DNA from 4 places in the Lysinibacillus sp. RS10 genome. Region 2 is predicted to be linked to each of the others. Evidence: riboswitches for the same ligand, from Rfam matches in the RefSeq annotation. Region 2 holds a riboswitch; each other region holds the start of a gene.
What was found. A riboswitch is a leader RNA that binds a small molecule or an ion and turns the genes downstream of it on or off. The one in region 2 is predicted to bind cobalamin.

Region 1 (3,187 bases), 740 kb from region 2:
ACGGCAGAGCAAGCGGTACATTATGCTAGTGAAGCAATTGAATTGCACGGAGGGAATGGCTATATAGAGGATTTTGTTACACCTCGCTTATTAAGAGATGCACAGGTGCTGACTGTATGGGAAGGGACTGCCAATATTTTAGCATTGGAGCTCATTCGTTTAGTAGATAAGTTTCATGCACATGAATTATTTGTTCGTATCATGGAGGAACGTCTAGAAAAACTAGCTGACAGTCCATTAGTAGAAATTGTAGCAGAGCGATTAGTAAAACTAGACTTGACTTTGCAAACATTTAGTCGTTTGGATGAAGCAACGAAAACATTTGAGGCTAAAAAGGTTGCAGAAAAAATGGCACATGTATATGAAAGTGTTGTAGCAGTCGAATGGGCACAAAAATTCGGCGGTAAATATGAAAAGCTAGCAGATATTTATTTAGAGAGTACATGGTCATTGCGAGAAATTGGTGAGCCAATGAAAACGGTACAGTATTTTTTAGATATAGTCTGATAGATTAGAGGCTGGGACAAAAGTATATTTTTATAGCAAGATTAAAAAAAATCACATAAGAAAAGCGCGAGAAATCAACGTTTCTAAAATTGATTTCTTGCGCTTTTTAAGGTATTGTCCAGTTTTATCCCAGCCTCTTTTTTTTTCATGTATAATTATATCAACTGAAAATTATAAAGGTTCTTTACTTATGTAAAGTGAAAAGGGAAATCGGTGTTATTCCGATGCGGTCCCGCCACTGTATGTGTGAGTTTTTTCAATCTGCGCCACTGAAAATTTCGGGAAGGCTTGAAAAAGCGAATGAAGCACGAGCCAGGAGACCTGCCTTTATAGAAAACACGTTGCGGCCTACGAGGATAGGGTGGTGGATTTTGTATACGTATTTTTGTGCAAATTTGATCCCCTCATCTTTTTTGATGAGGGGTATTTGTTTTGTAAGATGGATGTCGATAAATTCTCAATATTAGGCGATTTCAAGCCAAAATGTATCGATAAATCAGAAGAACAAGTCGTTGAATATAGGCACAGATAGACTAAGGGGGAGAGCCTTTAAATGAGTAGAACGATTATAGCCTATGTAACAGCAATTACGCTTCTAATTATTAGCATCTGGTGTGGCGTAGCGATAGGCTCAGTTCATATTCCACTAGAAGTATTGTGGAATAAGGCGGCTGATGAGACAGCTGCCAATATTTTATGGAAAATTCGTTTACCTAGAGTCCTGTTGGCGGGACTTGTCGGAGCATCTCTTGCCATTGCAGGGGCTGCTTTTCAAGGCTTACTAAAAAATCCTTTGGCAGATCCTTATACGTTAGGTGTTTCCTCTGGTGCATCAGTTGGCGCAGTGATGACGATTTTCTTTAGTATATCAATCCCGGTAGTAGGCCATTATGCATTACCAATCTTCAGTATGATAGGTGCAATATTAACGATGGTAGCTGTCATGGGCTTTGCTAGAATAGTAGACCGCTCACTAAAAATGGAGACTCTTATTTTAACAGGGATCATCTTTAGTTCATTTTTAGGTTCCTTAATTTCCTTAATGATTGCATTATCTGGTGAGGAGCTACGACAAGTTATGGGATGGTTGCTCGGCTCAGTATCGATGCGAGGTTGGCCTTTTGTTCAAATGATTATTCCGTTTGTGATCATTGGCTCAATTATGCTTTGGACACAAAGACGCGAGTTAAATGTTTTGTTATATGGAGAGGAACGCGCGAAACATTTAGGTGTTAATGTTAAGCGTAGTAAATATATAATTTTGGTAGGCGGGTCAATGTTGACAGGAGCAGCTGTAGCAGTTTCTGGTACGATTGGTTTTGTTGGCTTAGTTGTACCCCATATGACGCGGATGCTTTGGGGTTCAGATCATCGTCATTTATTGCCATTATCATTTTTAAATGGGGCAACTTTGCTCATTATTTGTGATTTAATAGCACGAACAATTATTATGCCAAGAGAGCTACCAATTGGCGTAATTACTGCATTTATTGGGGCGCCCGTTTTTTCTTATATTTTTTATAAGCAACGTAGAAGCAAGGGGGGACGGGCATGATTGTTGTTGAACATCTTTCTGGTGGCTATGAAGATGTGCCGATCGTTCAGGATATAAGTTTTTCCGTTGAAAAAGGAAAAGTACTAGGGATTTTAGGACCGAATGGTAGTGGGAAATCCACACTATTAAAAGTAATGAGTGGCATACTGCCAGCAACTGCAGGCACTATAGTAGTAGACGGTAAAAATATTAGCGCTTATAATGCACGTGCATTGGCAAAAAAAATGGCAGTGCTACCACAATTACATGCGAATGCCTTTTCAAACAGTGTACGTGAGGCGGTATCACTTGGACGTTATCCCCATCAAACAGGCTTCTTTTCAAGTTGGACTGAACGAGATGAACAAGCAATCCAACATGCAATGCTGCAAACAGGTGTGAAACGCTATGAACAGACATCGATGGAATTTTTGTCAGGCGGGGAACAACAAAGAGTTTTTGTAGCCCAGGCTCTTGCGCAAACGGCGGAAATATTACTGCTAGATGAGCCAACGAACCATCTAGATATTGCCCATCAACGTCAAATTTTAGATATGGTACGAAAGGAAGCAATTGAATGCGGTTTAACCGTTATTATGGTACTACATGATATGAATTTAGCTTCCCTTTATTGTGATGAATTATTACTAATGGAAGGTGGAAGGATGCGAGCATTTGGAGCGCCACATGAAGTATTAATTGCTTCGCAAATTGAAGACATCTATCATGCGCGAGTAGCAACTTATGCACATCCTGAAATTCCAAAGCCTCAAATTACAATGATGCCAGCCTCAGTCGAACATCAGCAACGTGCTGTCATCAAAAACGAAAATTTCACTGTTACGGAGCATTACATTCAGCTTCAATCAGAGTTGCCGTTAAAAACGGTTTCCTCAGCTGTACATAATCCCGGTATTGGTTGGTATGATTGCTTATTAAATCGCTCTGTACCAATAGATTATGTCATTAGTGATGTAAAGAAAGAGGTCGCTGAATTTTTACAAAAGGAGCATTTTTCACCTACCAGTACAGTCGTTATGTTAACAGCTGTTCCGACAAATCTTGTAGCTATAAATGAATTTAAAGCTCCTTTTGGTAGCCTATTTGTTGCTGTTACAGCTGGAGTCGGCAATGCCGTTGATGTGT
Region 2 (3,187 bases):
TGAAATCAAAAAATGGTGTATTGAGAACAATCATAATGCTACTTTTCTAGTGTAGTAAATATAATTATGGGACTCAAAATGAAAAATATGAGATATCGCGTTACCAAGTCTCACTCACCTATGCAAGATAAATCTATTTACATACAATACAGTAACCTCCATAAGTGGAGAGGACTACACTATCAATACAAAAGAAATAAAAATATCTAACTAAATGAGGTGAGTTTATTGAAAAACGGACTTGGAAAATGGGAACAATGCTTACTTTTAAAACAAAATCCTTTAACAACTAACTGCATGCCAGAATCAACACTTTACAGTCTAGAAAACCTAATCTATTTATTAAATAAGTATGAGTATATTTATGTGAAACATAATACCACTGGACAAGGAAGAGCAATGTATAAAGTCTACAAAAGAAAAGATGGACACTATTGTTTTAACGGATTTACCATGCAAGGTGAAGAAATAAGTAAATGTGTAGCAGCAATTGAGGATTTCCACCAAGTTCTACATCCATATGAGAAACACGGTAGATTAAGCGGAATTTATATTATACAAGAGGGGGTCAAAAGTCTAACCCCTGATGGGAATTCAATATCTATTCGTGTTCATGTTCAAAATCTAAAGGGAAAATGGGTAATTGGTGGGATTTACGGAAGGGTGGCAACTGAGGATCATGGGATTGTCAATTCAAATCGGGGTTCTAAAGCAATATCGATTGAGGAATTATTATCAAGTTATTTGATGATGGATAATACAAAGAAAGATCAAACAATAGATTCTCTAAAAGAGGATTCAATTTTAGCAGCTGAAGTAATAGCATCCCACTTTCCTTGTAGAGAATATGGCATTGATTTTGGAATAAATCTTGAAGGAAAACCTATATTATTTGAAGTAAATACAACGCCAAGCATACGTAGTTTTGCCAAAGTTGATAGGGCGATCTGGAAGAATATTGTTGAGATTAGGAAAATGCAAAATGAAGGCTAAGTTTGAAATGTAGTTATTTTTCATGTTAGTCATCAGCATATTTTTATTCAATAGACATACATCAAAAAATTACTTTCCCTACTATATTTATAGGAAAGAAGAAACTTAATTGCATCCGTTACTTGTGAACGATTAGGAATTTACCTAGAAAAAATGGATTATGGTTGAGTAGGCGCGTTATGAATCAATTTTCTATTGGAGAAGATTCAGCATGGGCTCAATTTGCCAGCCCTCAGGAACCTGAATTCGCGTACGTTAGATTTATTTGGTTATTCGAAGTGTTAAAAGATTCCTTTGCTGGCATTCACTCCAAAAGAGTGAATGCCAGCAAAGGAATCCTTGGAACAATTTTTCATTTAATCAAATATATTGACACAAAAAACACTTTATCGTAAATTTAAAATAATTGCATAAAAGCATTAGGTGCCCATTGCGGGAGAATAGGGAATAAAGTGAAAAGCTTTAGCGGTCCCACCACTGTAAAAGAGAGTTTCATAGAGAATGCCACTAGCATAGTCTGGGAAGGTTCTATGAAATGTTGAAATTGAGCCAGGAGACCTGCCTAACTGCTTCGTATTATATAGACGATGGAAAAGTCTGTAGTTTATTTGTTATGAAATAAACTACAGGCTTTTTATTTTTTTCTCTAAATCATATCTTCGAGTAATGGGGCAAAAAAGAAAGGGGAAATTTTCATGCAATTATTACAACAGACGATACAAAACATTCAAAGTACTGACCACAAAATGATGGAGAAGGCAAGAGAACGCATAGATGCACTTTGCAAGCCTCCTGGAAGTTTGGGAAGACTAGAAACCCTTGCTGTGCAACTATCTGGGATTACAAGAGAACTATTTCCTGCGATTGATCATAAAGCGATTATTGTATGTGCCGCAGATCATGGTGTTTGTGATGAAGGGGTGACATCTAATCCACAAAATGTGACGGTCTTTCAAACATTAAATTTTCCTAGAGGTGGAACTGGTGTCTGTGCTATCGCAAGAATCACAGATGCTAAAATTGTCACAGTAGACGTTGGCGTAAAAGAAGATATTCCGCATGATGCTGGTGTTATCCTAAAAAAAATTAAATATGGAACGGACAATATGGCAAAAGGTCCTGCCATGTCAAGGGAAGAAGCCATTCAATCTATTGAAGTAGGAATTGAAGTAGCTACGGAAGAAATAGCAAAAGGGGCGAATGTACTCGGGACAGGTGAAATGGGGATTGGAAATACAACACCGAGTGCTGCAATATTATCGGTTCTTCGTGCGTGTCATCCGATTGAAGTGACAGGGGTCGGTGCAGGTGTTGGGCCAGGTGGAATCGACCATAAAATAGAAGTTATTCATAATGCTATTACATTAAACAAACCAAATCGTGATGATGCTATTGACATTCTTGCAAAAGTTGGTGGTTTAGAAATAGGTGCTATGGCTGGAGTTGTACTCGCTGCAGCTGCAAATCGCAAGCCTGTTGTGATTGATGGCTTCATTTCTACTATTGCTGCACTTATTGCATACGAACTCGAACCAAAAGTAAAAGACTATATCATTCCTTCTCATGCTTCCGAAGAACCAGGTGCTAAAATTGCTGCTGAAATGCTCGGAGTTGAACCGATGTTGCAGATGAATATGCGATTGGGCGAAGGCTCTGGTGCAGCTTTAGCGTTTCCTATTTTGGACGCAGCATGTTCCATGATGAAAAACATGACAACATTAGAGGAAGCTATGCTGCTGTTAGAAAAGTAATTAAATATTATGAGATTCTAAAAACAAGTTCTTATGAAAGTAGTTAGTCAGCAAGTACAAAGTTTACTTAGGCTAACATACTATTTCTATTAGGATATATTGTTTCTAGGCGCTGCTACACATAAACAAAAGTTATAGTTAAAGGATTTAAAATCTGCTATTGATAAAAAATAAGAGGCTGGGACAAAAAGAAAAAATGTTAGACCGATTGCAATTGGTCTAACATTTTTTTGATTTAGGAAGGAACACTCTACTCATTGAAGCGGAAAAGTTATTATCTGTTTTCGTTATTTTTCAAAATAATCGAGTTCTGTCCCAGCCTCTTGTTGTTATACGGTGATGTAAGGAAACTTGCTATGCCCGTTGCAACTTCCGCAACGGTAAACGCCATTTCTTCATATATGAAAGAACTCTTAGTGCTGTAATTACACCAAACAATATAT
Region 3 (3,187 bases), 1.7 Mb from region 2:
TGCAGCATTTAAAATCTCTTGTTGGAATGTACCAGAACCAGCTGTATAGATGTCTGGCTTTGGACCAATTTCTAAGTAAATATTTTTTGGTTCTTTTACATCTTTGACTTTTGCCTGGACTTCCGCAATTTTAGCTTTAATATCTTCATTTAACTTTTCGCCTTTATCTTCAATTCCCATGACAGATGCAATTTGTTGGATATCCCCGTAAACATCATCAAATGAAGCAGCCGATTGGATGGCAAAAACTTTAATTCCTGCATCTTCAAGAGTTTTTAGCGCATTTAAGTTTTCATCATCACCACCAGTTGTATAGGAAATAACAACATCTGGCTTTAACGCTAAAATACGCTCACTATTGAAAGTTGTAGCAGTAGAGACGCGCTCAATTTTTTGCGCTTCTTCTGGATACGTATCATACTCTGTTGCACCAACGATTTTATCGCCAACGCCTAGAGCAAATAAAATTTCTGTATTACTTGGTTGTAATGAAACAATAGTTTTAGGTACTGCATCAAACGCTACTTCTACACCACGATCATCCGTAACTTTATAGCTTGTGCTCTCAGTTTGTTGCTCGTCCTTAGAAACAGTGTCTTTGTTAGCATTCTCTTTTGTGCCGCAGCCTACTAATACGAGTGCTAACATTAATACAGAAAGCCATTGTAGATTAAACAATTTCTTCATTTCATTGATTCTCCTTTTTCTTTTTCATTGGGTATGACTTACTAATAAACGGTATTTCAGCAATACCAGCGCGCTGATTCATATAGACAGCCATAACAAAAAATATATTGGCTAGTAATCCTAAAAAATCAAATAGAATAGCTGGTACTTCCCGTTCCTCAGAAACTTTGTGTAAAATACGGAATGATTTTTTCGCCTCACTACGACATACATGTAATGCAGCAGCAGCCTCTGTTCCTTGCGGTAATACAAAATTCTGAATCTCATCTTTCACATGACTAACATAAAAATCATAACGATCACTAAGCCACGCTAAATCATCTTCAGTTACTGCTAATTTCCCTCGGACGGAGCCATTTACATGGTAAGCCATTGGCAAAAAAGTTAATAAATCATCTGCCACTACCCTTACTGTCTCTTTATTTACTGCTACTAAAGCGACACCCATATGTGTTGTAAGACTATCTGTTCGAATTTCAAAATCTACTGTTGATGCCTTTTCACGCATAAATGGATAGCAAGAATAACGTGCATCTTTTTTCAAATCTAGTCCCCGCTTTCCTTCGTGAAAAATTCTTACTAAAAGTGAGTATACATAAAAAAACGTCGACCCTACTCCTAAGGGACGACGAAAATAGCATAAATAGTGTCGCATAGACACGACAAAGCCTATGTATTTGCCGCATATCCTCCTAGCTTCCGAAGAGTATCTATACGTTCAAATAAAGGTTGGTCTCCTGGCTTGTACATCCAATCATGTCATGAGTCATAAAAACCTTCCCATCCGATATTTCGACAGTGGTATATCTTTTATGATTCCTGTACTTACAGTTGCGGAAACAGCTTCGGTCTTTCACCGAATTCCCAATTATGCTTGTTAACACCTTTATTTTGCAAGAATAATTCACTTGTAAAGCAGTTTAACACATATTGATAGGAAAAAATAGCTTTGAAATGCACGGAAAACACATGAATACGAACAATAGTAAACCTATTTCTACATAGCTATACAAAATGATTCTCTAATCTAAATTCAAGAGATTTAAAGTTATGGCTCTTCAACTTGACTGCACATTCTGCGGGGGAACGCTCTCTGCAAACGTATCCTCCCTCCACACTAGGTGCTTTCATCAGCATACATCTTTAATCAAGAACAGATTCTAGTATTGATTCAAAGTTTTATAAAATTTTTTCAATAGCTTGCTCAACATCTAGCTGTGAATCTGTCGGTTCAAAGCGGGCAACTGTCTTACCATTTATATCTATTAAAAATTTCGTAAAGTTCCAGCGAATATTACGACCGTCTAAAAAACTAGGCGCAATTTGAATAATTGCTTCCGCTAACATTTTTTCCTGCATACTTGCCTTGCCAAATTCGCGATAATCTATCTCGTGCTTTAAATAATTGAATAATGGGTGTGTCGCATCTCCATTTACCTGCACCAGTTCAAAAATTGGGAATGTTACACCATAGTTGATTTTACAAAGGTGTGTAGTTTGTTCGCCATCCTCAGGATTTTGATTATCGAATTGATCACAAGGAAAACCTAAAACGACAAAATTATCCTTCCCATATTTATCATACATTTTTTGCAAGTCTTCAAATTGATATGTAAAACGGCACTTGTTTGCTGTATTAACGATTAACAGCGTTTTTCCTCGATAAGTTTCCATTGATAATATCTCACCGTTTGGCTTCTTGACTAAATAATTATAAATGCTCATTGTTTAACTCCTTTTATTTTTTCCTATTTGTCAGGTGTGGTGATGGGCCTTAAAAATAGGCATACGTTAGCACAAAAAATCCTATGATCGGTCAATAATAAACCTATATTTTCCTACTCAGCACGCCTGATATATTATAAACTATTTCTCTATTAGCGAAAGAATTTTCACAAAACAAATAGCCATTCCACGTCTTTAATGGATGGCTTTCATATATTTCTTTTTGTATTTAACATCTTTTTCTTCCGCAATTAAACGCTCCGCAATTTTTAGTAGCTTCGGGTCTTTCGTTTCATCAAATAGCTTTTTAAAAGATACAATAATATCATAGCGCATTAATGCCGGTTGTTTTTCGTCTAAGCATGTTTGAAATCTTTTTGCCAAATATGAAACGACTAAATCTCTTTGTACTTTCCCCGCTAAACCTATTTTCCAAATTGCCTGCAAAGTATGTCTCGCCGTTTCTGTTTTTTCATCATAGGTCACTGCCCAAATCTTTAAGAAATCCTCTAATACTCTCTCTTCTGGATCACTTTTTGCTGCCAATGCGCATAAAATTTGTGCCGCGCTTGCACGAACATGCCCATTTTTGTATGTAAGAGCCTGAACAAGTTGTTCCCAAACTGCATATGTCCAATCAACTGGTTCCTGCATTATTTTCATCAATTCTTCGTAAGATTCATATTGAATATCGCTGTCACGTTCTGTTAAATTACTAAAAAGTTGCATAATCTTTTTTTCCATGATTCATCCCTACCTTTATTGTTTCAGACCG
Region 4 (3,187 bases), 860 kb from region 2:
ACTACCCGCTAAAATAGATGTTGATGAGTTAGGGGCAACTGCCATAACATAGCCGTTACGCATACCGTTATCAGCAACTGCTGCGCGTAACGCATTCCATTTATCACTGTCATAGCCACGTTTGTCAAAATACGCACCAGTATGCCAATCTGAGCCTTCAAATAATGGGTAAGCACCTTTTTCACTTGCCAAATCGTTAGAAGCACGAATCGTTAAATAGGCAATTTCCTCATATAGCTTGTCCGCAAATTCTACAGCTTCCTCAGACTCCCATTGAATTTCATTCAAAGCTAATAGGTGGTGCCAGCCAAATGTTCCAAGCCCGATACCGCGGTAGCGTAAGTTCGTACGTTCTGCTTGTTTTACTGGAATTGTATTTAGAGCAATAACGTTATCTAGCATACGTACTTGCACCGGGATCAATCGTTCTAGAACACCAGCCGGTACAGCTCTGCCTAAATTAATAGATGATAAGTTACATACAACGAAATCTCCAGGCTTACGACGTGTTACGATAACATCATCTTCAAGGGTAATAGATTCGAATTCAGTGGGTGACATATTTTGAAAAATTTCTGTGCACAGGTTCGAGCTGTAAACCATCCCCTCATGCTTATTCGGGTTCATGCGATTGACTTCATCTCGATAGAACATAAACGGCACGCCTGTTTCAAGCTGTGAGCGCATAATACGCTTCATAATATCGATCGCTGGTACGACTTCACGGCTTAATAAAGGATTGGCGATACATTCTGCATATTTTGTACGGAAGGAGCCGTCACCTTTTTTCTCATCATAGAAATCTTCTAATGAGAAGCCCATGACCTCTCGTACTTCATGTGGGTCAAATAAATGCCATTCCCCACGTGCCTCAACTGTCTCCATAAATAAATCCGGTAAGCATAATCCTGTGAAAATATCATGGGCACGCAAACGCTCATCCCCATTGTTTAAACGTAAATCTAAAAACGTAAAGACGTCCTTATGCCAAACATCTAAATAGACCGCAATAGCTCCTTGGCGTTGACCAAGCTGGTCGACTGAAACTGCCGTATTATTAAGCTGTTTAATCCAAGGCAATACGCCACTTGATGCACCTTTAAAACCTTTAATAGATGAGCCTCGGCTACGAATTTTGCCCATATAAACGCCAATGCCCCCACCGTATTTCGATAATGTTGCAACATCTGTATTTGTGTCATAAATACTTTGTAAACTATCATCTACTGTATCGATAAAGCAGCTAGATAACTGGCCATGCGTTTTCCCTGCATTCGATAATGTCGGAGTGGCTACAGTCATATATAAATTACTCATCGCCCAATAAGACTCTCGCACCTTTTGTAAACGATTTTCTGTTTCATCCTGCATCAATGTCATCGCAATGACCATCCAACGTTCCTGTGGTAACTCTACAGGAGTTTTCGTATAATCACGGACAACATAGCGATCCATTAATGTTTTTAAGCCAATATATGTAAATAACTCATCTCGACTTTGTTCTAAATATGTAGCAAGTTCCTGAAGCTCCTGCTCACTATATTTTGTTGTTAAACTTTCATGATACAAACCAGCCTCTGTATAGCGTGCTAATTGTGCTGGGAAAACCTGATATACATCTTTTACTGAAACACCGCGACGCATTGCAAACTGGTCATATAATTTTTCTAAATAAATTTGCGCTGCAACAAATGTCCAATATGGCTCCTCTTCATCAATTAGGCTAAGCGTTTGTAAAATCATCGCATCCGCCCATGCCTCAAATGTGGCATCGTCATTTTTTCGTAGCCATCGATCCGATAACCTTACAAAACTTTCAAGTTCATCCTCCGTGTAACTTTTCTTTAGCTTAGCAATTTGCTGTTCGATTTGAATTGTCATATACACATACTCTCCCTTTCTTTCTCCAGACAACACAAAAAGCGATCACGCGTCCTCTATCGGTTGCGTGATCGCTGTAAAATCGGAAATGGAAATGAAGGACATGCACACAAAGAAGTGAACAAATCTCTCGCCTCCACTTCTCAATCCCCGAAGAATGTGTCGCTGTCTTGAACAATCGGCAGGTCTCCTGGCTCATGCTTCCTCCAAATGATCGCCTTCCCATTGTTAACAGTGGCCTCTTCATCATTTGTCAGCACTTACAGTTGCGGGGACAGCTTCGGCATAAGATGACTCTTTTTCCGAATTCCCTTTTAAACCACATTGGTACCGCTCGTCCAAAATACTATATATTGTGTTTTAATTTCTAAACAAATCTAACATATTGTGTTTATTGTTGCAATAGGTGTTTTGCCCCTTGATTTTTTTTACGCACTACTTTTTCTCGAAGCAAGCCCAATTACAATGCAGTTTTACGTAGTTTCTCAAAATTTCTAAGAAAGATTTTTTGTGCCAGCTGCTCTTTTTCTGGATGTATTCCGAGTAAAATGACTGCACATGGACCAGCCGTTTTCTCAACATTTAACGAACTTTTGACCTGTTGATTACCAAAAAGACGGGTAAATTCTGCTTGCAAACCTTTTGATCCAACTGGCCAAACTTGCTGTACAATTTCCTCTTTCCATGCCTGAAAAATAGGCTGTAGCTGGGCAACATCCTCAGGCTGTGCAAGGACTTCATTGCCAACAAGCGGCAGTCCATATGTATACCAAATAAGATGTTCATGCTTATATGGTGTACGTTGCTGCTGTTCACCAAGCATCGTTATGGACAAACCAGATTGTACAGTCGGCATATTGGACTCAGTGCTACCGTCTATTTGTGGACAAATAAGACCAGCTTCATCAAAAACTTGCTGAATACCTGCCACATAACGAGACCATGCCGCATCCCCTGAAAAATTAGCGAGTAGGACATGTGTAGGTAAAGCATTTGCGGCAAGCTGCTCTAAAAAAGTAACACGTGCTGTCAAGTATGCCGTGAGTTGATCTGAGGCAGACACAACATCTTGTGGTTTTTCACCAATGGCTGCGGCATTATCTGTCGTAGCAATCAGCTCACCTACTTTTATGGCATTTCTCAATGTAATCGCCCTGCCTTACGCACAAATACTTTAGATAAAATTGGCATTACAACTGCAACGATGACTAAATTAATTAGTGTTGCCAACGGAAGACTAGTAAGAGATGCCCAATAAAATGCCGGACTAATGATAAAGTAAAACGGTAATGGTGCCACAACGCCA

Region 1: it holds a riboswitch for cobalamin, as region 2 does, so the genes downstream of both, ACB089_RS21995 (FecCD family ABC transporter permease) here and cobT (nicotinate-nucleotide--dimethylbenzimidazole phosphoribosyltransferase) in region 2, are expected to answer to the same signal.
Region 3: it holds a riboswitch for cobalamin, as region 2 does, so the genes downstream of both, ACB089_RS01180 (hypothetical protein) here and cobT (nicotinate-nucleotide--dimethylbenzimidazole phosphoribosyltransferase) in region 2, are expected to answer to the same signal.
Region 4: it holds a riboswitch for cobalamin, as region 2 does, so the genes downstream of both, ACB089_RS14200 (ribonucleoside-diphosphate reductase subunit alpha) here and cobT (nicotinate-nucleotide--dimethylbenzimidazole phosphoribosyltransferase) in region 2, are expected to answer to the same signal.

Annotation. Positions count from the first base shown of each region.
Region 1 is NZ_CP167122.1:4,375,127-4,378,313, reverse strand. Features, by position in the region: gene ACB089_RS22000 (acyl-CoA dehydrogenase family protein) at 1-507, shown strand, start outside; cobalamin riboswitch at 668-851, shown strand; gene ACB089_RS21995 (FecCD family ABC transporter permease) at 1,061-2,062, shown strand; gene ACB089_RS21990 (adenosylcobinamide amidohydrolase) at 2,059-3,187, shown strand, end outside.
Region 2 is NZ_CP167122.1:3,636,630-3,639,816, reverse strand. Features, by position in the region: gene ACB089_RS18610 (YheC/YheD family protein) at 229-993, shown strand; gene ACB089_RS18605 (hypothetical protein) at 1,173-1,388, shown strand; cobalamin riboswitch at 1,398-1,574, shown strand; gene cobT (nicotinate-nucleotide--dimethylbenzimidazole phosphoribosyltransferase) at 1,689-2,744, shown strand; gene ACB089_RS18595 (trimeric intracellular cation channel family protein) at 3,099-3,187, opposite strand, start outside.
Region 3 is NZ_CP167122.1:202,477-205,663, reverse strand. Features, by position in the region: gene ACB089_RS01185 (ABC transporter substrate-binding protein) at 1-687, opposite strand, end outside; gene ACB089_RS01180 (hypothetical protein) at 689-1,231, opposite strand; cobalamin riboswitch at 1,397-1,590, opposite strand; gene ACB089_RS01175 (glutathione peroxidase) at 1,867-2,412, opposite strand; gene ACB089_RS01170 (hypothetical protein) at 2,608-3,156, opposite strand.
Region 4 is NZ_CP167122.1:2,778,245-2,781,431, forward strand. Features, by position in the region: gene ACB089_RS14200 (ribonucleoside-diphosphate reductase subunit alpha) at 1-1,881, opposite strand, end outside; cobalamin riboswitch at 2,044-2,231, opposite strand; gene ACB089_RS14205 (hypothetical protein) at 2,342-3,025, opposite strand; gene ACB089_RS14210 (ECF transporter S component) at 3,022-3,187, opposite strand, start outside.